Regions from separate parts of the Piscibacillus sp. B03 genome, predicted to be linked through region 1. Evidence: riboswitches for the same ligand, from Rfam matches in the RefSeq annotation. Region 1 holds a riboswitch; the other holds the start of a gene.
The links. Region 1 has a riboswitch for cobalamin ahead of ACTWQB_RS03050 (ABC transporter substrate-binding protein). Riboswitches for the same ligand answer to the same signal wherever they lie in the genome.
Positions count from the first base shown of each region.

Region 1 (21,661 bases):
TATACTGGGTAAAAACTATACGTAATCTCTGGAAACTTTATGGCTTCATTCGGTTCGAAAAACGCTTGAAAGGCGAACGCCAATACTTCATCTGATCCATTTCCGACAAACACATGTTGAGGCTCCACGCCTTCTCGTCTTGCAATTACATTTCTAAGTGAATCCACGGTCGGGCTAGGATACTTTCTTAGGTCATCACCAATAGCACCTTGCATCGCATCTATCGCTTTTGGTGACGGTGGATATGGATTTTCATTCGTGTTTAACTTAATGACATTCGTCTCATTCGGCTGCTCTCCTGGTACATAAGGCTTTGTTTTTCGAACCGTACTGCTCCAGAACTTACTCATGTTTAATCCCCTTTCAAACGCTTAGTTAACTCTTCTTTAACCCGTTCGACTGGCAGATCCTTCTCTGCTAATAACACTAAGATATGATACGTTAAATCCGCAATTTCCATCGATAGGTTTTCATCATCATTATTTTTCGCCCCAATAATGATTTCACCGGATTCTTCCCCAATTTTCTTTAAAATCTTATCGATTCCTTCATCGAATAAATAGTTCGTATATGACCCTTCTTTTCGATTGTCGCGTCGATCTACAATCGCATCATACACTTGATGCACGACATCCCTTCTAAAGGAAGGCTCTTCTCCTAACTCGATATCACGGTAAAAACAACTCCGCTCCCCGGTGTGGCACGCGACACCTTTTTGCTCAACTTGAAGTAAAATCGTATCTTGGTCACAGTCATAACTCATTTTCTTAACAGTTTGCGTGTTACCTGATGTTGCACCCTTATTCCAAAGCTCATGTCTGTTTCGGCTAAAAAACCATGACGATTTCGTTTCTTTTGTTTTCTGTAAAGCCTCCTCGTTCATATAGGCCAGCATTAATACTTCGCCAGTTCGATAATCTTGAACAACTGCTGGGATCAATCCATCTTCATTAAATTTAAATTCCATCTAATCACCCTAATCTGATTGGTAAGTCTTCAAGAGATAAATATTGCTTTAAATCATTGATTTCAATTTCACCAAAGTGGAAGACTGATGCTGCCAGCGCTGCATCTGCGCCATTTTTCAACACATCTAGAAAATGCTCCTTCCTCCCTGCTCCGCCTGATGCGACAACTGGAACGTTCACCATGTTGGCTAATTGGCGTGTAACCGAAACATCGTAACCGGTTTTCACACCATCTGCATTCATCACATTCAATACAATCTCGCCTGCACCGCGCTCGACACCTTCTTTGGCCCATTCAAATAACTCGAGACCTGTATCTTGTCTTCCACCTTGAACAAACACGTTCCATTGACCATTTACTAACTTCGCATCGATCGACAACACGACACACTGATCGCCGAAACGTTCTGAAGCATCACTGATTAAGACAGGATTTCGCACAGCCGCACTGTTCACGGACACTTTATCCGCTCCTGCATTCAACACCGTCCTGAAGTCTTCAGCAGTCGTAATCCCTCCTCCAACTGTAAAAGGGATATGTACTTCTTCAGCTACGCGCTCCACAACGTCTAAAAAAATGGACCGTTTCTCATGTGAAGCCGTAATATCATAAAACACTAATTCATCCGCGCCCAGTTCACTATATCTCTTACCTAAGACAACGGGATCGTCTACGTCTTGGATATTCTGAAACTGAGTTCCTTTTACGACTCGACCATCACGTACATCGAGACACGGAATAATACGTTTTGCTAACATTAAACTTCCTCCATAACAGCTTTGAGGTCAATTTTTCCTTCATATAAAGCCTTACCGATGATCGCTCCGTAGATTCCCATTCCACTTAAAGCTTGAATGTCATCGATACTTGTAACGCCACCAGATGCAATGACATCAATGGACGTTGCATCATTCATATAATTTAACTCTTGTAGGTTTGGTCCTTGAAGCATCCCATCTTTTGAGATATCGGTATAGACAATGGTCTGAACGCCTGCAGATTCCAGTTCTTTAACAAAATCAATGGCTCTTAACGTCGATGTCTCCGTCCATCCGTCTGTCGCCACATATCCATCTCTCGCATCAATGGACACCACAACTTGTTCTCCAAAATGTTCCACAGACTGTTTAACAAAGTCAGGTTCCTTTACAGCCGCCGTTCCTAAAATGACACGATTAACTCCAATGTCTAATAATTCTTTGATTCGCTCAATTGATCGAATACCACCACCAACTTGAATCGGTACATTAACTTCTTGAACAATTTTTTGAATGACCTCAAGATTATTAGAAGGATTCCCTTTTGCCGCATCTAAATCGACAATGTGTAAATAGGTCGCCCCTTCACGAACCCAGCGTTTCGCCATTTCAATCGGGTCTCCATATTGTGTTTCCTGATTATAATCCCCTTGCAATAACCGAACGCTTTGTTGGTTTCGTATATCAATTGCCGGAAATATCTTCACGTGTCACCATCTCCCCGAAGTTTTTTAGTAGCTGCATGCCCACTTTAGAACTTTTCTCTGGATGGAATTGCATGCCCATCACATTTTCCTTCATCACCGCCGACGTGAACCTTTGACCATAGTCTGTTGAAAATAAAACATCTTGTTCATCATCAGCTTTCGCAAAATAAGAATGAACAAAATAAACATAATTGTCATTTTGAATACCTTGAGTTATGGAATGATCCTTATAGTATTCAGACACTACCAATTGATTCCATCCCATATGAGGTACCTTTAAATCAGTTTCAAATCTAACAATCTCTCCTGAAATTAACCCTAATCCATCATGCTCACCATGCTCATAGCTTTTATCAAATAACAATTGCATCCCTAAGCAAATCCCGAGTAGTGGCTTCCCTGTAGCCGTTTCATTAATAATTTTTTGGTCAAAACCTTTCTCCTGCAACCGTTCCATTGCATGCCCGAAAGCACCTACTCCAGGTAAAATCATCCCTTTAGCTTCACTTAAGTCGTCAGGATTGTCAGTGATGAAAGATTTTAATTCTAGTAAATCAAGTGCATGCTTAACGTTTCTTAAATTGCCTGCACCATAATCGATAATCGCAATCATGATAACGTCCCTTTCGTCGATGGTACCTGACCATCTGGATTGACTACGGTCACCGCTTCATTCAACACACGGCCGAACCCTTTAAAAATAGACTCTATGATATGGTGACTGTTTGATCCGTGTATAAGCTTAATGTGTAACGTCACTCCCGCTTGATTGACAAACGCACGGAAGAATTCTTCAACTAATTCCGTATCAAATGAACCCACCTTCTCAGGCAAACCGTCTACATCAAAAACTAAATAAGGACGATTGGAAACATCAAGTGAAACTAAACTTAATGATTCGTCCATTGGTGTAAAATCTGATGCATAACGTTTAATTCCTTTTTTGTCTCCAATCGCTTCCTTAAATGCTTGCCCTAGAACAATGCCTATGTCTTCAACAGTGTGATGGGCATCAACATCCAAGTCACCATCGGCTTTAACAGTCAACCCAAATTGTCCGTGTGCCGCAAAGAGGGTTAACATATGATTGAAAAAGCCAACCCCTGTATCAATTGCGCTTTGACTAGAGTCATCGACATTTAAAGTTAAATCTATTTTTGTTTCAGTCGTATCTCGTTTAATGGTTGCTTTTCTCATCCATTGCCTCTCCTTTACTCAAAACGTTTACGAATAGATGCTGCGTGACCATCAAGGCCTTCTTCATCCGCAAAACGAGCAATGTTTTGTTCCACATCACGTAACGCTTGCTGATCATAATAGATCACGCTTGATTTTTTCATAAAATCATACACACCGAGTGGTGAAGAAAATTTCGCCGTTCCGTTCGTAGGAAGGGTGTGATTAGGCCCCGCCCAATAATCGCCTAAAGGCTCAGGCGAGTACTCTCCAAGAAAAATGGCACCAGCATTCTTAACCCGGCCAAGCTGCTCAAATGGATGTTCAATCATTAACTCCAAGTGCTCTGGAGCTAGTTCATTAACGAACTCAAATGCCACATCTAGATCAGGTACAGCGTAGATGGCACCATGATGAAACAGTGAATGTTGCAAGATATGTTTTCGTTCGCGCTCTTCCATTTGTTGATTGATTTCATTTTGCACGCTGGTTGCAACCTGATGTGAGGTTGTCACTAAAATCGCTGACGCCATCTCATCATGTTCAGCTTGAGCGATTAAATCCGCTGCGACATAGGATGAATTGGCCTGTTCATCAGCGACAATACAAACCTCACTCGGCCCTGCGATCATATCAATGCCGACCTCACCAAACACATACTTCTTTGCACGCGCTACATACGCATTACCTGGACCCGTAATTTTAAAAACTGGTTTCACACTCTCCGTTCCATAAGCCAATGTGGCAATACCGTGTGCACCACCTACTTTTAAAATCTGTGTTGCCCCAGCTATTTTCGCAGCAACGATCGTCAAAGGATTCACCGTTCCATCTTTGTCAACTGGAGTTGTCACGATGATGTCATTTACTCCAGCCACTTTTGCAGGAATAACGTTCATCAAGACAGTTGACGGATAAGCCGCTTTGCCACCAGGTACGTACACACCTATACGTTCGATTGGTGTAACTTGTTGACCTAACCAAATTCCAGGCTGTTCGTTGTGATACCATGATTGCTCTTTTTGTCGAGAATGGTACTGTTCAATATTTGACCTTGCTTCTTCTAAAATTTGTTTAAGGTCATCAGTTGTGGAGTTCATTGCCTCTTCGATTTCATCATTGCTAACCACAATCGAATCTAGTTCTACTCCATCAAGGTCTTTAATGTAGTTTAGAACCGCTTTGTCTCCTTCTTGTTTAACACGATCGACGATAGTTTTGACACGTTCATCTATAGTTGATAAATCACTACTTTCTCTTTGCTTACGTGCCCTTGTAATTTGTTGAATGTCATTTTTTGAAATTTGTTGGATTTGCACAATGCTCACCCTTTCGTAACCTTTACAGCTTCTTTGACCTGCTGTACTAACGGTAAAAGCATATGACTCTTCGTTTTGTAACTCGCTTTATTTACGACTAACCTCGCGCTAATGGCATACATATTTTCTATAACATCAAGTCCGTTCTCTTCTAACGTACGTCCTGTCTCAACTATATCGACTATGACATCTGACAAACCAACTAATGGCGCTAATTCAACCGAACCATTCAATTTAATCGTTTCTATTTGTTTACCCTTTTCTTTGAAAAACATCGTCGTTACTCTCGGATATTTCGTAGCAACAGACAGCTTAACTGCTTGATTTAAGTCAAACCCGGCCTTTCCAGCAACTGCAAACCGACATTTTCCAAACCCTAAATCAACCAACTCAAAAACATTCGCATTCGCTTCAAGCAAAGTATCCTTCCCAGCAATGCCAAGGTCAGCTGCACCATTCTCTACATAAGTCGCGACATCTAAAGCTTTAACTAAAATTATTTCATACTGTCCGCAATCGCTTGGTAAAATTAATTTTCGACTATCTTGGTAAAAGGAAGAGAATTGTATACCTACCTCTTCAAAAATTTTCATGCTTTCTTCAGCAAGTCTTCCTTTAGTTAATGCAATTTTAATTCTTCCCATATAATTGCCCTACCTTACTTAAAAGATCTTGTTGATTGTCATAAGTCTCTTCTAGACCTTCACTTATGATGCAGTTCTTATCCAAATTAATTAAGATGTCACTGTCTTGGCTATTGAATAGGTCTACAATCCATCCTCGTTGCCTAAAACCTCGTGCAAGCTCAAATGCTTTTGACTTATTTTCACTTATAATGGATAGCCTAGGTGTATCATAAGAAAGGTTAGCACCTTGTTGATTCAGAGCATCAATTAATTGATCGATGTACACCCCAAACCCTATGGCATCTACCTTTAACCCAAATTCTTCCGTTAAATGATCATAACGTCCTCCTTGGATAACTGAACGACCAAAATCAGAAACAAACCCTTGAAACATAACTCCTGTATAATAATTCAAGTTATTTACAAGACCTAAATCGATTGATATATAGTTAGATAGCCCAAGCTCTTCTAATTGATCAACAATCCATTCTAACTCTTGAACAGCCTGTAACATATTTTTCGTAATGGATAACGCCTTTGCACGTGAAATTACATCCTCAGGAGCACCGAACAATCTGGTCAAATTCAATAATACATCTTTAACGTTAGAATCGACTTCGTGCTGATTAAGAATCGTTTCTAATTCAAACTCATTCTTTTGTTCTAATTTGTCTTGAACTTCACGTTGGGTACTCTTTGGGAGGCTAATTTCTTCCATCAATGATTGAAAAAATTCAGCCTGACCTAAATCGATTTGAAAGCCTTCTAAACCGACAGCTTTTAGAGATTCAATCGCTAAGGCAATCATTTCTACATCAACATAAGGGTCTTTAGGTCCAAAACATTCCACACCTAGTTGTGTAAATGATCTTGAAAACACATCGGAGTCACCATTTTGCATTCGAAAGATATTCGTGACGTAAGAAAGTTTTTCAAAATCAATCGTGTCCTTAGAATTCGCAACCATTCTTGCGATAGGAATCGTTGCATCAGGTCGAAGGACTAAAATCTTTCCATCGTGATCTATTAACTTAATCATCTGATCCGTGTCCATCGTGCCAGGCATATTCATAAAAAGATCGTAATATTCAAATGTTGGGGTTTGAATTGGCTTAAACCCATGCAACTTAGTTACTTGATTAATTTGATCAATGACATATTCTTTTTTCTCATAATCGTTAGAATATAGATCTGCCACACCTTGAGGTAATTGATTTCCGAATTGCATAAACAACTTCCTTTATCCCTCTATTTATTTATCACTTTACCAAACTAAAGATATTGTTTATTATTGTAATGGGTGTACATGTATCTGTCAAGCTATTAAAATAAGACTTAATATTAGTAGAAAGGAAGATGAAGAATGCGCGATTTCCATATGCACTCGACGTTTTCTGCAGATTGCGAAGCTCCGATGGAAAAGATGGCAGAATCCGCTGTAAATAAAGGATTACAATCCATTTGTTTTACCGATCATATAGATTATGATTATCCAGATACATCAATCGTTTTCGATGTGGATTTAGACCAATATGAAAAATCCTATCAAAAAGTAAAAAAACAGTTTGCTAGTAAACTTGATATTTATAAGGGCATTGAACTAGGAATCCAACCACACTTGGTTAATCAATATTTAGACTTAACGAAAGCAAATCGTTTTGACTTTATCATCCTGTCTATGCACACAACAGACTGTAAAGACTTACACTCTGGAAATCTATTTGAAGGGTGTACGTTGCACGAAGCTTATGACAAGTATTATTCAGAGCTTTTAGATTGTGTAAAGCGCTATGACGCATTTAGCATTTTAGGGCATATTGACTTAGTAACGCGATATAAGTATGAGGATGGTGTTCACCATTTTCATGAAGTCATTGAGGAAATCTTTAAGACAATCATTCCACGTGGGCAAGGGATTGAAATTAATACATCCGGATACAAGTACAACATGAATCGTCTACTGCCTAGTCGTGACATTTTAGAGTTGTATCACCAACTGGGTGGTGAGATTATTACGGTTGGATCTGACGCACACAGACCAGAACGCGTTGGGGACCGAGTAGATGAAGCCTACGAATTGTTGAGAGATATCGGCTTTAAATACGTTTCGACTTTCAACAACCGTGAACCTGTTTTTCATAAATTATAAATAAAGTAGTGATTTTACCAATTTAAAAGTGGTTGAATAAAAGTCCTTTAAATGAACAAACTCCTAACGCAGTCTTAAAAAACACGTTAGGAGTTTCATTTTGTGAGATCTAATATGCTTAAAAAAGTTATTTGAAAGAGAGAAGGCGGCGACTCCTGGTCTGCTAAAAGCAGTCACGTCCTGCGCCTGCGATTACTCGGCGCAAACTTAAGCAAAGAGGTAATGCAAGTAGCATTTGTGACCAACGCCGACACTAGCACGTCCTATTCGTCGCGGGAAGAGCACGAGACGAAAATCACCCAAAACGAACTTGTGAGTTTTGGGAAGTTGAGGCAGTGCCTGCGAAAAGCGTGCGCCATGAGCGATTTCAAATTTAGTTAAATAAATAGAGTCAGTTAAACATTTTTCCTCTTTTGAGAGAGTAGGTAGTTAATGTTCAATTTTCCCTAAACCATAAGCCACTAATAACCCTACGATTAGAAATACAATGCTAAGCACGTTCAGCATAATTTCCGCTTCGAATCCCGGAAAAATTACAACTAAAGATCCGATAACTAGACCGATGATTAACGCGTAAGTTTGATAATAAAAACGATGAAACAAGTATCTTAAAACTTTACTCATAATAATAAGTCCAAAAGCAATTCCTAAACCAAGTGGCACTAACGCTTCAATTACTAAGTTATGAATTGCATTTGAGAATGTCGGGTACATTCCAACTAGCAATAATAAAAATGAACCACTGACTCCTGGAAGAATCATTGCCGAACTTGCTAACCACCCAGATAGGAATAACATAATATAAGTTGTTGTTGAGAATGTTGTAATAGGGTCACCTGTTGGATCTGGATCAAAGAAAACCATCGCTCCAACAAATAGAGCTGCTAGTATCAATAAAATAAAATGTGTTCCACCAAATGTCTCTTGGTACTTGGACTTTTTAGCTAAAAATGGAATGACACCTGCAATTAACCCTAAGAATAAAAAGGCTAATTGATTAGGATAATGCTCTAATGCCCAGTTGATCACACCAGCTAAACTCCACATAGCAAATAAAATACCAATTGCTAGTGGAATTAAAAAAGTTAAACTTTTCTTCCAATCTTTTGTAAAAACACCATTTATGGCTTCTATAAATCGTTCATATATTCCTAGAACAACCGCAATTGTTCCACCACTTACGCCTGGAACAATATCACTTGCTCCCATTAGTAATCCTCGATATAAATTTCTCCATTCAACCATTCTTCTTCCCCATTTCGTTTCATTACTCGTAACCATTATACTAGACAAGCTGTCATTTAAGAATGGTTTTATAATAAAATTTGGGGAATATTGGTTTTAGGATGACGTACAATCTCTGGATTTGCGTGATAAACGCTCTCTAATGTTTCTTTTGCAATAATTTGATCGCTTGAACCAATTTGAATTATTTTTCCTTGGTCCATTAAAACGAGCTCATCACAAAATTGAGCGGCTAAATTGAGATCATGTAGGACCATAATGACCGTTAGTCCCTCTCTCCTTTGCCAATCTTGAACCATTTTTAAAATATTTAATTGATGTCCAATATCTAAATACGTCGTCGGCTCATCAAGCAACAACAATTGTGGTTGCTGCACCATCGCCTTAGCAATCGCTACGCGTTGTCGCTCCCCACCACTTAACGTGTCTAACATCTGATCACGAAACTCGGTTAACTCTGTTATTTGTAAGACTTTTTCCACTAACTCATAGTCATGCTTGCTCTCACGTTGGAAAAATCCTAAATGTGGATAACGTCCCATTAAGATTGAGTCGTAAACCGTAATTGGATATGGAGAAAGGCCTTCTTGTGTCAGGACTGCCATGTATTTAGCCAACTTCTTAACAGGCCAATCCTGTACATTTTTGCCCATAAAGTTAATCTGACCTGAACTGGACTTCTCAAGTGCAGAAATCAGTTTTACAATCGTTGACTTGCCTGCTCCATTAGGCCCGATTAAACCTATACATTTCCCTTTCGGTACTGACAAATGAATATTCTCAACAATTGGCTTTCCTTCTACGTGTTTACTCACATTTTGTATCTCAAGCATCGGTTTTCCTCCTAAGAAAAGTGCAAGGAGCACACATAGTGTTTGGGCGCATTGCCATACAAGTTTAAAAATTATAATGGCAAAGTGATTGTTCAATTTTGGGTTTATAATAAAATTTTTAAAGAAGTGGTTGAATTGTGATAAGCGAAGGTGGCGACTCCTGCGGGAACAGCACGAGCTGAAGATCCTCTTATAGAAGAAAATAAATTTCTTCTATAAGATAGCTGAAGCCGTGCCCGCGGAAAGCGTCCACCTAAGAGCGATTCCAATTTCAACCACGAAGTTATAACTGATTAAAAGAACCCTCGCTTAGCTCTGCGCAATAAATAACCAAAGAATGGAGCACCTAAAAACGCTGTAATCACTCCAAGTGGTAGTTCACGTGGAGCCATGACCGTTCTTGCAACCGCATCAGCACCAACAAGGAAAATCGCCCCACCTATGATTGACAACGGTAAGATTACACGGTAATCTGCCCCAAACATAAGTCGTATGATATGCGGTACAACCAAACCAACAAATCCAATCGCACCCGATACCGACACAGCAGCACCAGTAATAATTGATGCTAATATCAATAACAGGAAACGCGTGCGTTGGACAGACACACCACTATGATGCGCCGCTTCTTCACCCAGCCCTAACATGTTCAATTCTTTTATAAAAAATAGTGAAATGACAGCAACGACCGCTATAATCGGGAAAATAATTTGATTATATCCCCAATCGGTTAGAGCCAAGCTTCCCATCATCCAAAAAACGATTGTCTGAAGTTGCTCATTTGATAGAGCTAATACGAGTGATAAACACGCCCCAACAAATGACTGGACAACGACACCTGCTAATATAATGGTTTCTAGACGAACCTTTTGATTAACACGTGATAAAAAGTATACGATTAACAGACTGATAAACCCAAATAAAAAGGCAACAGCAGGTAATGTAAACTGGCCTAACCAAAATGTTTGTAACCCAAACACAATTACTAAAGCTGCTCCAAAAGATGCTCCAGATGAAACACCTAAAATAAATGGATCAGCTAATGGATTTCGTAATACCCCTTGATAGATAGCCCCTGCTAAAGCTAAGGCTGCCCCAACTGTTGCTCCTAATAGTACCCTAGGTAATCGAATATCCCATACAATGGTTTCAGTCGATGGGCTCCAATTAACCTCTACAAAGTTTGATAAAATCGGTATTTTTGAAAAAACAATCTGCCAGGCAAGCTGCCAATTAATGTTGGCAGCCCCCAATGTGACAGACAAACTCATAACGCCTAATAAAATAATAAGAAATACGGGTAACCAAACCCATAATATATGTCGTTTATGTTTCACTAGATAAACGTCCTTTACTCAACTAAGTCTGGATACATGGTTTCTGCTAGAACTTTTAAACCTTCTGTCAAACGTGGCCCCGGTCGTGTTAATAGATCACCATGCAAGTCATGAACCTGTTCTTCTTTTATAGCTGTGACGTTTTCCCAATTTTCACGTTGCATAACTTGCTCAACAACATCTTCTGTATAGTAACCATACGTTGTGAAAATTAACTCGGGATCTTTTTCCAATATAACCTCTTCACTGACTTGCGGCCAGCCTTCTTGATCACCAATAATATTGATTCCACCAGCTAAGTCAATTAGTTCATCGATAAATGACCCTTCACCACCAGAGAATAATTCAGGGCCGACTTCAACCCAAACTCGTTTCTTTTCATCTTCTGATAAATTGCCGACAGCATTTTGAACGTCTTCAACATCTTGTTTCATATCAGAGATGATCTGTTCAGCCTGCTCTGCATTACCAGTTGCTTGACCTGCTAGATTAATATCCTCATAAACTTCTTCTAAACTTTGAGCCCCTAACACTAATACGTTTAACCCTGCATTACGCATTGCCTGAATATCATCTGCATTATTTAAATCAGCCACAACTAAGTCAGGTTCTAAGGCAACGATTTTTTCTATACTTAGCTGTTGATCGCCAACCTTCTCAATGTCATGCACCTCGTCAGGGTAATTCGCCCATTCAGAGACACCTACAACTTCTTCACCTGCGCCTACAGCAAATACTATCTCAGTCGCACTTGGTATTACTGAAACAATTTTTTCAGGCTTTTCATCGATTGTGATTTCTTCACCTGACTTATCTGTTAGTGTGACGGATCCAAATTCATCACTAGATGATTCTTCATTATCTTGTTCTTGTTGCTCTGTATCTTCTTGTTGACCCTTTGTTTCTTCCTCTGTTTGATCTCCTTGGCAAGCTGCTAACCCGACAGCTACTACCATTGCTATTAACCATAACCAAATTTTGTTCTGCATCTGAATCTCCCTTTCAAAAATAAAAAATACCCTCGTTTTCCGACAGGTTTCAAAAAACAAGGGTATGGTATCACATATATTACAATTAACAGACCATAGCCGTTCCTTTAAACCCGAAGGATCACGAGCTAAAACAACAAGGCAGGTCTCCTGGCTTAGGGTCATAGCTTCTAACCCCTTCCCATCCTACTCGGACAGTGGTTGGCTAGTTGCTTCCCATACACAGTGGCGGGACCGCGTCGGATTCTCACCGAACTTCCCTTTTAAGTAAACACCGAAATGTTTACACCCTATTGTTCCAAAATATTCAATTCGATATTTCCATATTAATCTGTATCTTATTAGAAGTCAATTCTATTTATTCAGATATTTATGGTAGAATTTAACTAGATAAATAGAAACGGGTGATCTTATGGACATAGGAGCAATTATACAATTCTACCGCACCAAAAAAGGATTAACTCAAAAGGATCTAGCAAACGGTGTCTGTTCCATCTCATACCTTAGCAAAATTGAAAGCGGGGTCATACTCCCTAAACAAGATACCATAGAGTTAATCTTTGAACGACTTAATATGGATTATGACAAATTAACGTCATACGATGAGGAAACTATCCATAAACAAGTTGATTTATTGTACAAGTATATTACTGAACAAAGGTTGGATGAGGCTAAAGAGGTTGTAGATGAGTTACAAGAGGTGATCACACCTTTTCACGAACCATATGTACAAAATTATTTTGAACTCATACATTTTTATTATCTTATAACCATAAATCCAACTGAAAAATTTAAAACGAACCTTCAGGAATTATTAAGATTAGAAAATCATTTTGAAGGTAAAAAATTATTTTATTTTTATAAAATCGTCGGCTTCTATTTCAATTGTCATTTAAATGCTAAAAAAGCTAATGGATATTTCCATAAAGCAGTCAACATATTAGAAGAAAACAACCTTAAAGACCCAGAGATTTACTATTTACTCGCACTATCTTATATGGGAATGCAAAAGCCTATTTATTCTAATTATTATGTTGGCATTGCTCTTGAACAATACGCGAACGACTTGAAGTACCGAAAAGTCACGGATTGTTATCACCTTCTAGGAATAAACTATTTAAATTTAGGAGCTTATGACATCTCGGAGACTTATTTCAATCAAGTCTTAAAATCTAAGCCTATGGGAGATTCGCCAAAAGTAAGATCACGTGCTACTCATAACTTGTCGATTCTTCATTATCGAAGGGGTGAATTAGACCAATCCCTAAAGTTATTACATGAAGCATTAGAGAACCACACGCACCTATATGATATTGTCCATTCGACATTAATCATTGCAAAAATTTATTTTGAACAAGGAGAAATGAAACTAGCTGAAGAATTTCTAATAAAAGGAGAAGAGTTATTAAAAGGAACAAACTTAACAAAAGTGCGCCACCGCTTTTACATTCTCAGACATCAAATCTATAATCAGACACATGATGAAAATTTCATTGAACGATGTGAAAAAGTGATTCTTCCACACTATCAAACTATTGGTGAAACAGGACTTATGAAAGAGTTGTTACAATTACTTGCAGAGGTTTTTACCGAAAAACAAGATTACGAAAAAGCAATTAACTATTACAAACAATTAAACGAAATCAAAATTTAATGAGGTGAACATATGGGAAACACAATTAACATAGTAAGAGAAGGAGCCGTTACAACGATTACATTAAACCGTCCGGATCATCTTAATGCTATGGATGTTAAATTATTAACAGAATTAAATGATGAATTGCAAAAAATCAAAGATGATGACTCTAAGATTGTTGTATTAACTGGTGAAGGGCGAGCGTTTTCTGCAGGCGGTGATATGAAAACAATGCTTCAAAACTCTGACCCAGAAGGTTTTAAAGATGTTATGAACATTATTAAGAGTGTTGCCACTACATTTTATTCATTACCTAAAGTAACAATATCTGCATTAAATGGGGCTGCTGCAGGCCTTGGGTTAAGTGTAGCACTTGCGGCAGATTACGTTATTGCAAATGAAGATGCTAAAGTGGCTATGAATTTTATAGGAATTGGGCTTATCCCAGATGGTGGTGGACATTTCTTTATGGAACAGAGGTTAGGACCCGTTAAAGCAAAACAAACAATATGGGAAGGCAAAATGATGTCAGCTAAAGAAGCTCAAACTCTTGGTATCGTGGATATTGCAACGGACCAACTTGAAGCTGCATTAGGTCAATACCTTAATAAGCTTCAACAAGCACCACTTCAATCAATGATTCAAAGTAAAATGATTATTAACAACAAACAATTGCCTCTATTAGAGGAAGTACTAGATCAAGAAACTCGCGGTCAAGCAAAAATGCGTCAAACACATGATCACAAGGAAGGAATTGATGCCTTCTTAAACAAGCGTGAACCTCAATTTATTGGTGAATAAATAAAAAAGAAGCTGAATGTTGAGTGCTTGATAGCACATAACATCCAGCTTCTTTTTTTGTCTCTATGCTTTTGGTTAAATGTCGTTGTCTTCATGTCACGTGTACGTGAAACCGGGGCAAGTGCTCGTGTAACTCGTTCAAGTATCGCTTTAGAGTCCTAGATTGTTACTGTAATACTCCCAAATGTTCATAAAACAATCGCAACTGTCTATTTAGAGCAGAGTTTCCACGTTTAATCGTTCAAGAGGTCTTGACTTAAGTTAATATATTTTGCAAATACTTGCGTTAAATCTTGAATCCGTCTAATCACATCTTCATCGATTAATTCTTTTTCATGAGAGAAATGATTGGCATGGGTGTACACATAATTTGGAGTTGTCAAACAGCGAAAATAATCTAAAATCGGTTTAAGTTGATTTTCAATTACTAAATGGTGCTGAAAGGTTCCACCATTTCCTATAATAGCCACTGGCTTATAGCGCATACATTTTGGAGAGATTAAATCAAACATATTTTTTAGAGATCCAGGAATTGAACCTTGAAAGACAGGAGTCGCAATAATATATCCATCCGCTTCCTCTATAGAATGAATCAGACGTTGGGTATCCTCATTATAGTCTTCTTTTGTGCGACCGTCAGCAAACTCCATATTATAATCTTCTAAATAAAGCCTATCTATTTCATTTGAAGGTATCCATTCCACTAAATGTTTTTCCACTTCTTTAAGTAAAACTTTAGTTTTCTCTCCCGTAACCGTCCCATTTATTAGCAGAATCTTCAAGATGACGTCCCCTTCCTAAGTTTTACATCTATATCTTATTATATTAAGGTCATTTTCATTGTGTTTATTAAAGTATAAAACCAAATAACTAGTAACCGTCAACTGAAACAACTCATATGAGCCTTAAGTCTAATACGTCAATAGTTATTTGTCATCATATTGTTACATGTCTGACCAAGCATTGTAATTGACTTGAAACTATGAGTTGTTATACTAGCCAAGGGTTAATAAAGGAAGAGTATTCCTCTATTGACCTATTTGGGGAATGAGAAAGTAAATATAGACTTTTGTCATATTGACATAAAATGGAGGTTTTCAAATGAGTAAACGACTAGTTAGTGTCATAGCGTTTTTATTAACGTTTGGTGCACTAATGATGTTGAGTACTCCATTAAGCGCAACACAGATGCACTCATCAACTTTAGATAATCAAACTGGAGCACAAGAACATCATGTTAAGTTCTTCTCAGAATTTGAACACAAATTAGCTGAGAAAGGTAAAATAAAACTGATTGAGCCTGAGCCAGAAACTCAGCAAGCTCAAAAGTCTGAAAGTCAACAAGACAATCAGGATGTACAACAAGTTAGTCAAGAAAGCGAAGGCGGAAAGCAAATGTATGTGAAAGCTACAGCTTACACCGCTTACTGTGAAGGTTGTAGTGGTACCACTTATACAGGCATTGACCTAAGAGCCAATCCTGATATGAAAGTAATTGCTGTTGATCCTAATGTAATTCCTTTAGGCTCGCGCGTTTGGGTTGAAGGTTACGGTACAGCGATTGCTGGAGATATCGGCGGAGCCATAAAAGGAAATCGTATTGATATCTTTATGGCAAGTGAAGCCGACGCTAATCGATTTGGTGTACAGCAAGTAAGAATAAGAATATTAGATTAATAGACAAGCCTCTGCTTAATAGCAGGGGCTTACATTATAAACAGGCCGATAAATTATCAAAACAGGCCGTAAAACAATACAAAAGCCGAGGGAAATCCCTCGGCTTTTAACTTTACTTAGCTTTTGCTTCTAACTCAACATCTACGTTACCACGTGTCGCTTTTGAATACGGGCAAACTTGATGTGCCTCTTTCATTAAACTGTCTGCTTCCTCTTGAGAAACACCACTAATTTCAGATATTAATTTAACCTCAATCTTAAACCCACCATCTGAAGCATCTTTCATGAAACTTACTTCAGCAGTTGTTGTAGAATCAATATCCTTATCATTATTTTTAGCTACTAAGTTTAATGCCCCGTCAAAACATGTAGAATAAGTAGCCGCAAACATTTGTTCAGGGTTTGTCCCTGTCTCATCCGAATTCTCAGTCGGCATTACGACATTTAGATCAATAACACCATCATCGGATTTTACATGACCTCCACGGCCACCTTTTGCGGTTGCTTTTGATGTGAAAAGTGTACTCATTAAAACCACTCCTTTATAAAATGTCACATTTACTTGATACCCTTAAATTACCAATCTCATTCATATTCTAAAGAATCTTCTTCATATGAACTTGTTCAATGGTTTTATTAAAACCTAATTCATTTAAGACACTTAATAATTGATTATCACGATTAGGAAAATTGATTACGTGACGTTTTACACCATCACGATCCAATTTGAATATTTTATGTAAAAATGTCATAACCAACAAAACATCATTCTCTAATACCGGCTCAATTCCAAACTGGTAGAGCTGTATTGATTGTGGATACCCATTATTATCATAAGCCTCTTTCGTCATCGCATAACCAATTGGCCGTTCGCGGTCATAAAGTATATAACCAATACCTTCTTTTAAACTTTCCAGCTGATTTTGCCAAGGCATCTGATTTTGAAAAAATGATAAAGCTTTAATTTTCTCTTTAGGTACCCTAATACATTCTAATTCGTAATCATGAATCACCGTAATATCTTGACTTTCATCAGGTCCAGAGAAGAAAGACAACCTTTCAATCAACTCATACCCATGTTTTTCATATAGTTTAATTGCTCGTTGATTGGTTGAAATCGCCTCCAGATTAGCTGTTTGGACTTCCCTTTGTTTATAAATCGTAAATACTTCATTTATAAGAAGTTGACTGAGCCCAGTCCCTCGATACTCTGGCACAATCCCTGTCCCACCATTCCAAGCATTTAGGTAATCATTCTGCTCACGGAAACCATTCATCACAATAGCCACAGGGGCATCACCATCAAAAGCCACGATGGAATACTCTGCACTTAAGTCTTCATTAACCATTCGCTTAAGAAATGTTTCTGGCTTCATCGTGACATCAACGGAATAACCTTCAAACCCTTTATTCCATACATAAATTAATTCGTTAATCGTGCATTCAGATACTTTTTTAAAAGTTATATTCATGATTATCACATCCTAAAGACTACATTAAACACTTAAAGCTATAATTCCTTCTTTTAAGATGATTTTCCTAAGTACAACATTTCCACATGAGGGATGCCATCTTCTAAGAACTCTTCTGAGATAGTTTTGAACCCACATTGACCATAAAAATGTTGTAAATGAGATTGTGCTTCAATTTTGACATTAGGTCGATCATAAGCATTTGCTATATAACTCAATACTTCATTCAGCATCTTAGTACCAATACCAGTTCTCCTCGTACTCTCATGTGTAATGACTCTTCCAATAGAAGCTTCTTCAAATTTTACATTTGGAGGAATTATTCTGCAATAAGCAATAATTTGTTCATCGTTTTTTACAAAAAAATGTCTGGACTCTTTGTCGTAACCATCAATTTCAGGATACGGACAATTTTGTTCAACGACGAAAACATCTACACGTAACTTTAAAATGTCATATAGTTCATCGTGAGTTAATTCATAGAAAGTTTTATTTTCCCAATTCATGTTGACACCCCACTTATAAAGATATAGAAAAAACGCACGTAAATTTTCATTTACGCGCGTTTAGTAGTTAACAATTTAACATATATTATTTAGCAACAACGTTAGCTGCTTGTGGTCCACGATCGCCTTCAACGATTTCGAACTCAACGTTTTGACCTTCTGCTAGAGTTTTGAAACCATCAGCTTGGATCGCTGAGAAGTGAACGAATACGTCGTCTCCGTCAGGACGCTCGATGAAACCAAAACCTTTTTCTGCGTTAAACCATTTTACTGTACCAGTCATATAGAATGACCTCCTTTAAAGTATTACGACAAAACAATTGAATCTTGTTACTTTGACTTCCTAAAAGAGGTCATTCAGTAAACGTCGATCCCAATTACTTCGTACAATTAATACTCTACTTCATTTGCAGAGAAAAAGCAAGTCATTCGACACACATTACATTTTCTTTACATGATTGTTATAACTTGTATGACTAAACGACAATATGCTACAATTCATACTCGAAACCTAATTTTTTAGAACAAAAGGATGTGTATCACATGAAAAAGTTTTTAACAACAATCCTTATCGTGATGTTAACCGCTTTCTTAGCTGCTTGTGGTGGCGACAGCGAAGAAGGAGATAATCCAGAAGAACCTAATCAAGAAGAGCCTAACCAAGAAGAAGAAAATAATGAAGATACAACTGCAACAGAAGATATTGAAGACGATCAAGTTGTAGCTAAAGTAAATGGGGAAGATATTTTAGGTGCTGACCTTAAATCAAGTGTTAGTTTCTTTGAACAACAATACCAACAAATGGGACAGGACCCTTCTCAATTAGCAGGTCAACTTCAGCAACAGGCTTTAGATAACTTAATTCACATTGAATTAGTTAAACAAGCTGCTGCTGATCAAAATATTGAAGCTAGCGAAGAAGAAGTTGAAGAAGAATATCAGTCTCAAATCGAACAAGTATTAGAAGCAACTGAATTAGAAAGTGAAGAAGAAGTTTTAGAAGAAAACGAAACTTCTGAAGAAGAAGTAAAAGAAAATATTCGTCAAAACCTAATCACAACTAAGTACCTTGAAGAGAATATTGAAGAACCAGAAGTTTCAGATGAAGAAATCCAAGAAGCTTATGACAACTACAAGAGTGCTATGGAGCAGCAAGGTCAAGAGGTTGAAGAAAGCTTAGAAGATATGGAAGAAAGCTTAATTCAACAGGTTAAAGACCAAAAATCTGGCGAAAAAGAAATTGAACATCTAGAGCAACTTCGTGAAGAAGCAGATGTTGAAGTCTTAATCTAACTAACGAAAATAGCTACCGAAAATCGGTAGCTATTTTTTTAACATAAATATGGTCATGAATGTTAAAGCTTGTTGCATGTCTTCAGGTAAACTTCCAACATGTTTGAGGTCAACTCCGCGTTTATATACTTTCTCACGCCCTACAATTTCAAATGATTGCTCTTTGGCTAACTGCTCGAACTCCCACGGCATCATCGTATTCATAATAACAACTTCATTGTACAATCGTTTATAACTATTTACTCTAGGCGCTGCTGTTGGCCCTAAGATTCCTATACAGAGGTAGCCACCAGGCCTCACGACCCTTGAAATTTCTTTTAGAGCATTAATCGGCACTTCTGTCCACTCTAAGGCATTGATTGCCATAAGAGCGTCAAATTGTTGGTCCTGAAACGGTAAATCGAGCATATCAGCTTGTTGAAACGATAAGCGGTCTTGACTGTCTGATAATCGAGCCTGGCATAACTTCACCATTTCTTCAGACAAATCAACGCCCGTTACCTCATAACCTTCTTTCCATAACTTGTAGGAACCATACCCATCCCCACACCCTAAATCTAACACTTTTGAGTTCGGTTCAACGTGTTCTTTAAAGAAAGGTACGATTGCCTTTCTGCTTCCGTTATCCCACATTTCTTGGCTCCGGGAATTCCAAAAAGATGCATTTTCATCCCATTTTAATCGGAGTTGCTCCTGCCATGCTTTTGTCATGATTTGACCTCCTAGATTATTGAACAATCTATCCCATACTGTATTAAAGCTTCGTATGGATCACCTGGTAGTTCTAGTACCTTGCAGAATGCTGGCTCGGTTTTATAGCCCTCTTCTTTTAATGATTTAATTCGTTGTGTCAGACTTGGTTGTTGATTCAAGATTTCTTTTTCTATGATCATATGTAAATAAGCATACTGTTCTTGGACTGGCCTATTTTGACCAAATAATTCAAACTCAAAACCTCCGTATCTGAAGTTGGCTTTTACTACTTTACAGCCTCTAATGACCTTTTCTTTCACTCTAAATAATTCATAAGAGCTGTATAGATATTCAATTTCCTCTCTGAAAGCTTCTAGATCCTTAACCTCCATAATGATATCTAAATCAGAATTCTCTGTATCTACACCAATAGGAAGCGTGCCACATAATGTTGGGTTGTATTCACTAAGCTCATTAAGTATATTGAGCTGTTCTATTCTCTCAAGAGCTTTTTTATAACGATCCTTTTTCATCAATGGAACCTCTTTCTTAGACAATCATATACTCATAACCCTGAGCATATGATGTAAATTATCCTCAATCATTTTATGTCGTTAAATGAATAGATATTATAAAGGAGTGTGACACAAATGAAGAAAGCTCTGCCTTCTCTTATTTTGCTTACTGCCATCTTTTATATGTTTATCTTACCTGATTGGCCACTTGTGATAAAGCTATTCTTTAAAGGTTTACCAATTGCACTAATCATTATCTATGCATTTATCAATCTACCGAAACAACGGTTTTTTATCCATTATGCGATTATTATTGGGTTAGTCTTTAGTCTAGTCGGCGATCTCACCTTGCATTGGTTTGTGATTGGGTTATCTGCATTTTTAGTTGGTCATATATTTTATACTATTGGTTTTATATCAAAATTCCGACCTTCTTTAGTCCGTGGAATCACCTTTATTCCTGTAATCATTTATAGTTATATTTTAGGTAATGGAATCTTGAGTTCGATCAAGGATTCAACATTAATTCTCCCAGTTACATTATACATTATTGTCATCTCGATTATGGCATGGACAGCGATTATGACTCGAAATATCTATACTGCGATTGGTGCCATTTTATTTGTCATCTCTGATTCTATTTTAGCTTGGAATATGTTTGTGACCAATGTTCCTCTATCAGGTATCTTAATCATGATGACTTATTACGGGGCTCAATTTTTACTAGCTTATAGTTTGAGATTTTATAAAACTAGATAAAAGGTGTCTTACCCGAAATGGTTTAGACTTGATTACTAAAAAGAGGAGATCGACTTTAGATCGATCCCCTCTTTATGAATTAACTTCTTTCCTTTAGTTCAGTTATTCTTCTTTTAATCTCATCTCTTACCTCTCGAAACACTTGGTTAACTTCTTCCTCTGTGCCTTCAGCTTTTGCTGGGTCAACTAAGCCCCAATGTT
Region 1 is NZ_JBQQCO010000003.1:19,546-41,206, forward strand. It holds gene hisC (histidinol-phosphate transaminase) at 1-350, opposite strand, end outside; gene hisIE (bifunctional phosphoribosyl-AMP cyclohydrolase/phosphoribosyl-ATP diphosphatase HisIE) at 353-967, opposite strand; gene hisF (imidazole glycerol phosphate synthase subunit HisF) at 972-1,727, opposite strand; gene hisA (1-(5-phosphoribosyl)-5-[(5-phosphoribosylamino)methylideneamino]imidazole-4-carboxamide isomerase) at 1,727-2,434, opposite strand; gene hisH (imidazole glycerol phosphate synthase subunit HisH) at 2,412-3,047, opposite strand; gene hisB (imidazoleglycerol-phosphate dehydratase HisB) at 3,044-3,631, opposite strand; gene hisD (histidinol dehydrogenase) at 3,646-4,929, opposite strand; gene hisG (ATP phosphoribosyltransferase) at 4,935-5,573, opposite strand; gene hisZ (ATP phosphoribosyltransferase regulatory subunit) at 5,560-6,783, opposite strand; gene ACTWQB_RS03030 (histidinol-phosphatase HisJ family protein) at 6,919-7,704, shown strand; gene ACTWQB_RS03035 (DUF368 domain-containing protein) at 8,134-8,949, opposite strand; gene ACTWQB_RS03040 (ABC transporter ATP-binding protein) at 9,018-9,782, opposite strand; gene ACTWQB_RS03045 (FecCD family ABC transporter permease) at 10,076-11,119, opposite strand; gene ACTWQB_RS03050 (ABC transporter substrate-binding protein) at 11,134-12,108, opposite strand; cobalamin riboswitch at 12,232-12,416, opposite strand; gene ACTWQB_RS03055 (helix-turn-helix domain-containing protein) at 12,521-13,762, shown strand; gene ACTWQB_RS03060 (enoyl-CoA hydratase) at 13,775-14,545, shown strand; gene ACTWQB_RS03065 (NADPH-dependent FMN reductase) at 14,779-15,327, opposite strand; gene ACTWQB_RS03070 (3D domain-containing protein) at 15,647-16,222, shown strand; gene ACTWQB_RS03075 (organic hydroperoxide resistance protein) at 16,335-16,751, opposite strand; gene ACTWQB_RS03080 (GNAT family N-acetyltransferase) at 16,819-17,694, opposite strand; gene ACTWQB_RS03085 (GNAT family N-acetyltransferase) at 17,748-18,200, opposite strand; gene ACTWQB_RS03090 (cold shock domain-containing protein) at 18,286-18,483, opposite strand; gene ACTWQB_RS03095 (SurA N-terminal domain-containing protein) at 18,744-19,493, shown strand; gene ACTWQB_RS03100 (class I SAM-dependent methyltransferase) at 19,524-20,204, opposite strand; gene ACTWQB_RS03105 (DUF4269 domain-containing protein) at 20,216-20,719, opposite strand; gene ACTWQB_RS03110 (lysoplasmalogenase) at 20,837-21,460, shown strand; gene arsC (arsenate reductase (thioredoxin)) at 21,540-21,661, opposite strand, start outside.

Region 2 (8,134 bases), on a different contig from region 1:
AGTCGGTTTGAATCGAATCTAGAAATGCTAGTAGTCCGATGATTTTCTTAAAGGTTTCTTGTTCGTCATTGGTCAATTCTGGCCATTGTTTACGGTCGTTAGACATATTAATTTCAAATGGTGTCCAGAAGTTGGCGAGCATATTTTTATACATTGGGTAAGCCCAGCTGAATCTGACATCATCCCAGTTGAGTACATTGGAACTTTCTCCATTAATAATGCCTGTTGATGCGTTGGGTGCTGAATAGTCATATAAGCGTCGTTTGTTTAAAACTTCAGTCATAATAGTGCCTCCTTTACGATGCGCAGCTTTCGCAGTCTTCTATATCTGATGAGGTTGATCTTGTATAATAAGTCGTTTTGAATTTAGACTTCCACGCCGTTAAATGTAAGTCCAATAATTCCTTAGCTTTAATGTTATTTTTGACATAGAAGTTAAACGAAATCGATTGATCGATATGCTTCTGACGTGCTTCGTTTTGTTTAATCGTCCACATGTGGTCTATGTCATAAGCTGATTTATATAACCAAAATGTTTTTGGACTTAAGTCAGGTGCCGTGACCGGAATCTTGTAATTTTTCTTTTCTTCTGAGTAGAACTTTTTAAAAATTGGGTCGATACTCGCCGTACTTCCTGCAATCAAGCTTGTACTTGAATTCGGTGCAACTGCCATTAAGTAACCATTTCGAACACCGTGCTCTTGAACCTCAGCCAATAAGTCGTTCCACTCCGTTGATTCATAGCCTCGATCTGTAAAATACTTTCCTGTTGCCCAGTCTGATCCTTCAAAATATGGGTAGGCTCCTTTTTCTTTCGCTAAGTCTTTACTTGCCTTAATCGTTAAGTAAGCGATTCGTTCATATAGCTCGTCCGCAAACTCAACCGCTTCGTCTGACTCCCAGCGAATACCTTTTAACGCTAACAAATGGTGATAGCCAAATGTCCCAAGTCCAACAGCACGATAGTTCTGATTCGTGATTTGCGCCTGCAAAACCGGGATATTATTAAGGTCAATCACATTATCTAGCATTCTCACTTGAATCGGAATGAGGCGTTCGAGCACATTTGCTGGAACGGCGCGTCCAAGGTTAATGCTTGAAAGATTGCACACAACAAAATCTCCTGGCGATTTAGTCACGATAATTTTGCCGTCTTCAGTGTACTGCTCTTCAACCGTTGTTGGGCTTTGGTTTTGTGTAATCTCTGTACACAGGTTAGATGAGTAAATCATGCCTTTATGGCTATTTGGGTTTTTACGGTTCACTTCATCACGGTAAAACATAAATGGCGTGCCTGTCTCCAATTGACTAACCATGATGCGTTTCATAATCTCAATGGCTGGCACTTCTTCTTTAGACAAGTCAGGGTGCCTCACACATTCTTCGTACCGATTTCTAAATGAACCTGCTCCATCCTCTTCATCGTAAAAGTCTTCTAAACTATAGCCCATTACATCTCTTACTTCATGTGGGTCAAATAAATACCAGTTCTCTCTTGCTTCAACTTTTTCCATAAATAGATCAGGAAGGCTGACACCTGTAAATAAGTCATGTGTCCGTTGGCGTTCATCCCCGTTGTTTAGCTTGGCGTCTAAAAACTTATGAATATCTTTATGCCAAACGTCTAAGTAAACGGCAATGGCACCTTGGCGTTGGCCTAGTTGATCAACACTTACAGCAGTATTATTCAGCTGCTTCATCCAAGGCATCACACCACTCGAGACACCTTTAAACCCTTTAATTGAACTACCATGCGAGCGAATTTTCCCAAGATAGACGCCTATACCGCCCCCATTTTTAGACAGGTTCGCAATATCGGTATTAGAGTCATAAATTCCTTGCAAGCTATCATCAACCGTATCAATGAAGCAACTAGATAGCTGGCCATGAGCTTTCCCTGCGTTAGATAATGTAGGCGTCGCAACTGTCATATACAAGTTACTCATCGCCCAGTACGCTTCTTTAACAAGGTTAAGACGTTTATCATTTGGCTCATGGATCATAAGTGTCATCGCAATCGTCATGAATCGTTCTTGCGGCAGTTCAAATACATGTCCTTCATGGTCTCTCGCTAAATAACGGTCTGCCAGCGTACGAATCCCTATATAAGTAAAAAGTTGATCACGCTCTGGTTCAATCACCGACTCCAATTCATGAAATTCTTGTTCATCATAGTAAGTTAATAGCTGATCACTGTAGATGCTAATTTGTGTTAAATGCTTAGCCAATTCATAGTAACGACCGTACTTTAAGGATTTCGAATAACCACGATTCACAGCCGCTTCTTTATATAACTGATCTAAGTAAACTTTTGCGCATACATAAGTCCAATCAGGTTCATCAACACTAATGTTTTCAAGTCCTCTTAGTAAAATTTCATTGGTGATTTGCTGTTTTGTGATGTGATCTTTGGATTGTACTGAATTCATAACTTTTTCAACAAAAGTTTGGCCATCCAAATCCTTAAAGCCCTTTAACGCTTCGTACAAATAGTTCCTAAGATGCTCTTCATTAAAAATTGTTTCATGTGTGCCTTCTTCAGTCACAATCGCTGGTACAGTTTTGACTGTCATCATGTTCCCTCCAAAATAAAAAATTCGCTTCCCACGGGGAGAAGCGAACAAAACGATATGTATATGCCTTAGTTATACGATGTACGTCAGACAAGGCCGTATATCGTTTCATTCTCTCAATCCCCGAAGAGTGTGAAACTTTCCTCATTAAGGCAGGTCTCCTGACTTGCGCATCTCCCTACTCTGAACCTTCCCTTACAGTCGCCCATCGTTAGAACTAATCTGTAAAGTGGTTATTCATTTCGTCCGCGCTTACAGTTGCGGGGGCAGTTCTGGAGTTTCACCAGATTCCCTTTCAAGCTACAAGCACCTTAACAAGAGTACTATATATAGATTTTAAAGTTAATGAAACACAATATATTGTGTTAATTTGCATTATAGATGATTCAGTCAAATAATACAAGAGGGTTTTAATAGATTTTATAATTAACCTTTAATGGCACCTTCTGTCATACCTTTTGTAATTCGTCTTTGGAAAATGGCATATAAAATGATGACAGGAATGATGGCGATGACAAGACTTGCAAATAACGTTCCCCAAGCATTCGTGTATTGCGCTTCACTACTAATGTAGTCGATCGCCAAAGCAAGTGTATAGTTTGTTTCGGTCTGTAAGAAAATGAGCGCCATGAAATACTCGTTCCAAAACTGGATCGTATTCATAATCGTAACCGTAATAATTCCGGATGTCGTAAGTGGCGTGACGATTTTCCACAGGATCCCATAAGGTGACATGCCATCGATAGCCGCTGACTCTTCTAACGACTTCGGAATCGTACTAATAAAACTGGTTAACACGAATATCGTAAATGGCAATTGCGATAAGGCATACACGACTGATAATCCTATGAGACTATCAAGTAAATTTAATTGATTAAGTAAAAAGAACAACGGAATCCATGCTAACACCATTGGAATCATCATGGCTGAAATATAGAGTGTAAATAAGAAGTTGCTGCCTTTAAAGCGAACCCTCTCAATGGCATACGCCGTTGGAATGGCTAACACCAAACAGAGAATTGCTCCCAAAGCTGTAACAATTAAACTGTTAAAAACACTCGTACCAATATTATATTCAGTCCAGGCCGTGATAAAGTTTTGATAATTAAATGATTCTGGAAATCCCCAAGGGTTCGCATATATTTCAGCATTAGATTTAAACGATCCAAGGAACATCCAAAATATTGGATAAAGTACTGCTAATGTCCATAATATTAACGGAATTCTAATGCCTGTTCTTGCTATTTTTTCCCCAATTGTTAGTTTCATATGCTTTCCCCCCTAGTACTCCACTTTATCTCTACGAAGCAAGAATTGCAGAATTAAAACCGTAATTAGTGAGAGTACCAATATCATGACACCAATCGTTGCCCCATAACCAAAGTTGTATTGTTTAAATGCCTGTTGATACAGATAGGAACCCATCACGTGTGTTGCATTGTTCGGTCCTCCACCCGTCATGACCTGTACAATGATAAAAGAACCATTTAACGTTGTAATAACTATGTACAAAATTGAAATCTTAATCTGTGGCCAAATTAATGGTAACGTCACGTGCCTGAATTGTTGCCACTCATTGGCCCCGTCAATTCGTGCAGCTTCATATGTACTTTTAGATATATTTGCAATTCCACCCATTAATAGAAGCATAAACAAACCAATTCCAGCCCATACGGATGGTAAAACAAGACTAGGTAATGCCCACTTTTCGTCTCCAAGCCATGGTCTTGCCCATTCGCCTAAGCCAATTTTCTCTAAACCGGAATTAACTAGTCCTAAACTTGGATTATAAATAAACATCCAAAGAATCCCTATTACAACTACTGACATAATATTTGGGAAGAAAAAGATAACTCTATAGAATGGCGCTTCCTTAATTTTTAGCTGAGTCAGAACGACCGCCACAAAAAGCGCAATAATCATAATCCCAATTACTTTCGTCACAACAAGGAAATAGTCATGCCAAATCGTAGCCGGAATAATATCATCATTAAGCAGTCTTTTATAGTTGTCTAGACCAACAAATTCTCGCGTGTTTGAAGCACCAGACCATTCAAAAAATGAAAAATAAAGTCCATTAAATAGTGGATAAAGAGTAAATATACTAAACATAATAAATGTCGGGACTAAGCAAAAGGCAAGGAATATATATTTTTGCTTCTTAGATTGTACCATCTCATGATCACTCTCTTCGCCTAAATAGTATATGGAATGCAGATATACCTCTGCATTCCATATATAATTCTTAAATCAAATATTATTATTCATTACGATAATTTTCTGCAGCCTCTTCAGCCTTCTCAACAAATTCTTCTGCCGTCATATTACCAAGCATGAGTGAGACTAGTGCATCACTAATTGGTGTTTCTAAGTCTGCACTCATCGGATGAGGCTTGTGATAGATTTGAACTTGTTCAGGATCATTAATCATGGCGTTAGCCTCAATTAAGTACTCTGGAACGTTTTCATTTTCTGATAAATCTACACCAGCAACGTTCATAATTGCCCCTGTATGTTCAGAGAACGATCTTGCGTATTCTCTAGTAAATACGAAATCTACAAAAGCTTTTGCAGCTTCAGGGTTTTCAGCTTCCTCAGCAATGGCTAACGGACGTAAATCTGGAACAATAGCCATTGGTTCACCAGCTTCATTCATAGGTGAAGGAATAAAACCAAACTGGAAGTCTTCTGGTACGTCCCCTGCCATTTCGTTAGGTAACCAGAATCCAACTGGAATAAATGCATTATCATGAAGTAAGAAATTCATTTGAGATTGTGTATGGTTTAATGCACCAAAACCAGAGTCAATATATCCTTCTTCATGCATTTGTTGAACGTTTTGCATGATTGCTAATACTTCATCACTCGTCCATGCTCCTTCTTCACCTGTAATAACGTCTGCTAATAAATCGCTACCTCCATAAGCGGCAAATGCAGGATATAACATACCTCTTAAGAAATAGTATGGATGTTGACCAGTTGTAACAAATGGAGCAATACCTTCATTATCTTGAATGTCTCCCATGGTACTCATAAAGCTTTCAAAGTCTTTTGGTACCTCGTAACCTTCTTGATCAAACCAAGCCATGTCATACCAAGTACCCCAAGTATCAAAAACTAAAGGTAAACTATATAAATCTCCATCGTATGATGCTGGTTCTGCAATAAAGTTATCTAGTAACGGCGATCCATCTTCAAGTTCGATTTCCTTCGCCCATTCAGATAAATTCATTAACTGTCCATCTTCTACCATTTGAGTCTCACTAGACCCTGCTCCATCAATGTATACAACATCAGGTGGATTTCCAGAAACCCAACGAGATCTCATCTCTTCATTAATATTTGGACCCGCATGTTCCACAATTTCTACATCAGGGTACTCTTCTTCAAAATCCGCAATGACTTCTTTCCACCAAGAATCACCATAACCACCAACAAAGTATTGGATTTCTAACTCTCCTGAAATTTCCCCGTCATTTGCTTGATCATTATTCTCTTCATCAGTTCCTTCTGTCTCACCAGATTCTTCATCTTCTGTCGAGTTATTTTCCTCTCCAGGAACTTCATCTGGTGCACACGCTGCTATAAAAACTAACAAGAATAATATCATGACAAATGTTGTCAACTGCCATCTAACTAACTTGTTCAAGTTCTCATCCCCCTAATTCTTTTAAAATTAAAAGCCACGAATATAGAAAACTATACCAAGGCTTTATGTAACAATGTAACCCTACTTCTAAACCTCCTTTTCAGTGAAATCGCTTACAAATTAAAATCAGAAAATTTAGTTTAATTATAATTCTAATGATTTTTTATGTCAAATTATGATTAAAAAAATCGTAATAATATTTCATTATATGTATTAACCATCAATAATATGGCTTTTAGACATAAAAAAAGTTGCTAAGCAATGTTTTGCTTACCAACTTGGATATATGTATATGATAGTTGTTTTTGGAGGCGGCAACCGGATTCGAACCGGTGATAAAGGTTTTGCAGACCTCTGCCTTACCACTTGGCTATGCCGCCACATAAAAAAATGGAGCGGAAGACGGGATTCGAACCCGCGACCCCCACCTTGGCAAGGTGGTGTTCTACCACTGAACTACTTCCGCAATTAAAATGGCTGGGCCACCAGGATTCGAACCTGGGCATCACGAGACCAAAACCCGTTGCCTTACCGCTTGGCTATGGCCCAATATAAAGGGCGATCGGTGGGAATCGAACCCACGAGTGCCGGAGCCACAATCCGGTGCGTTAACCACTTCGCCACGACCGCCATATGGCAGGGGTAGTAGGAATCGAACCCACATCAAAGGTTTTGGAGACCTTCGTTTTACCATTAAACTATACCCCTATGTTTTATTAAAAATGGTGGAGGGGGAGAGATTCGAACTCCCGAACCCTGAGGGAGCGGATTTACAGTCCGCCGCGTTTAGCCACTTCGCTACCCCTCCAAATAAATGGTGGCTCGGGACGGAATCGAACCGCCGACACACGGATTTTCAGTCCGTTGCTCTACCGACTGAGCTACCGAGCCATTAAAAAGGTTTATTTTGTTATATAATGGCGGTCCGGACGGGACTCGAACCCGCGACCTCCTGCGTGACAGGCAGGCATTCTAACCAACTGAACTACCGGACCATTTTGGTTGCGGGGACAGGATTTGAACCTGCGACCTCCGGGTTATGAGCCCGACGAGCTACCAGACTGCTCCACCCCGCGATATTATCAACAACTCCAATTTAGGAGTCCTGACTATAAATGTTATTAAACTTTTGACTGCTCGTCGCGTTGCAAACCATTTCGGCGAAGCTTACGCTCCTCGCAAAACCTACGCAGATGATGATTCAAGACGTTTACGGTCTTGCTCCACCCCGCGATATTATCAACAACTCCATTTCAGGAGTCCTGACTACAAATGTTATTAAAATAACTCTTTTACTCTATTAAGCCCGTATAAATGGTGGAGGATGGCGGGCTCGAACCACCGACCCCTTGCTTGTAAGGCAAGTGCTCTCCCAGCTGAGCTAATCCTCCAGGGCAATATGAATGATATAAAAGATGACCCGTACGGGATTCGAACCCGTGTTACCGCCGTGAAAGGGCGGTGTCTTAACCACTTGACCAACGGGCCATAATAAGTATTATGGCGGAGAGCGAGGGATTCGAACCCTCGAGACCGCGGTAGCGGCCTACACGATTTCCAATCGTGCTCCTTCGACCACTCGGACAGCTCTCCAAGTAATGGCTCCAGCGGCAGGATTCGAACCTGCGACCGATCGGTTAACAGCCGATTGCTCTACCACTGAGCTACGCTGGAATGTGATTCAACTGTCCACGAAGGAGAAGAATTAATCATTATGCCCGGCAACGTCCTACTCTCACAGGGGAAACACCCCAATTACCATCGGCGCTAGAGAGCTTAACTTCTGTGTTCAGCATGGGAACAGGTGTGACCTCTCTGCTATCGTCACCGGACTTTGTAGTTGTGTTTATGTAACTCGGAAATTCCGAGACAAGTAATATTATATTCACCTTCGCTGAAAAATGCAAGGGAA
Region 2 is NZ_JBQQCO010000028.1:22,335-30,468, forward strand. It holds gene ACTWQB_RS14930 (ribonucleotide-diphosphate reductase subunit beta) at 1-283, opposite strand, end outside; gene ACTWQB_RS14935 (ribonucleoside-diphosphate reductase subunit alpha) at 297-2,573, opposite strand; cobalamin riboswitch at 2,708-2,902, opposite strand; gene ACTWQB_RS14940 (carbohydrate ABC transporter permease) at 3,000-3,842, opposite strand; gene ACTWQB_RS14945 (carbohydrate ABC transporter permease) at 3,855-4,748, opposite strand; gene ACTWQB_RS14950 (ABC transporter substrate-binding protein) at 4,834-6,183, opposite strand; tRNA gene ACTWQB_RS14955 (tRNA-Cys) at 6,529-6,602, opposite strand; tRNA gene ACTWQB_RS14960 (tRNA-Gly) at 6,614-6,688, opposite strand; tRNA gene ACTWQB_RS14965 (tRNA-Gln) at 6,697-6,771, opposite strand; tRNA gene ACTWQB_RS14970 (tRNA-His) at 6,780-6,852, opposite strand; tRNA gene ACTWQB_RS14975 (tRNA-Trp) at 6,857-6,930, opposite strand; tRNA gene ACTWQB_RS14980 (tRNA-Tyr) at 6,946-7,030, opposite strand; tRNA gene ACTWQB_RS14985 (tRNA-Phe) at 7,038-7,113, opposite strand; tRNA gene ACTWQB_RS14990 (tRNA-Asp) at 7,141-7,217, opposite strand; tRNA gene ACTWQB_RS14995 (tRNA-Met) at 7,222-7,298, opposite strand; tRNA gene ACTWQB_RS15000 (tRNA-Val) at 7,538-7,613, opposite strand; tRNA gene ACTWQB_RS15005 (tRNA-Glu) at 7,639-7,710, opposite strand; tRNA gene ACTWQB_RS15010 (tRNA-Ser) at 7,724-7,815, opposite strand; tRNA gene ACTWQB_RS15015 (tRNA-Asn) at 7,822-7,896, opposite strand; rRNA gene rrf (5S ribosomal RNA) at 7,939-8,054, opposite strand.
Region 2: it holds a riboswitch for cobalamin, as region 1 does, so the genes downstream of both, ACTWQB_RS14935 (ribonucleoside-diphosphate reductase subunit alpha) here and ACTWQB_RS03050 (ABC transporter substrate-binding protein) in region 1, are expected to answer to the same signal.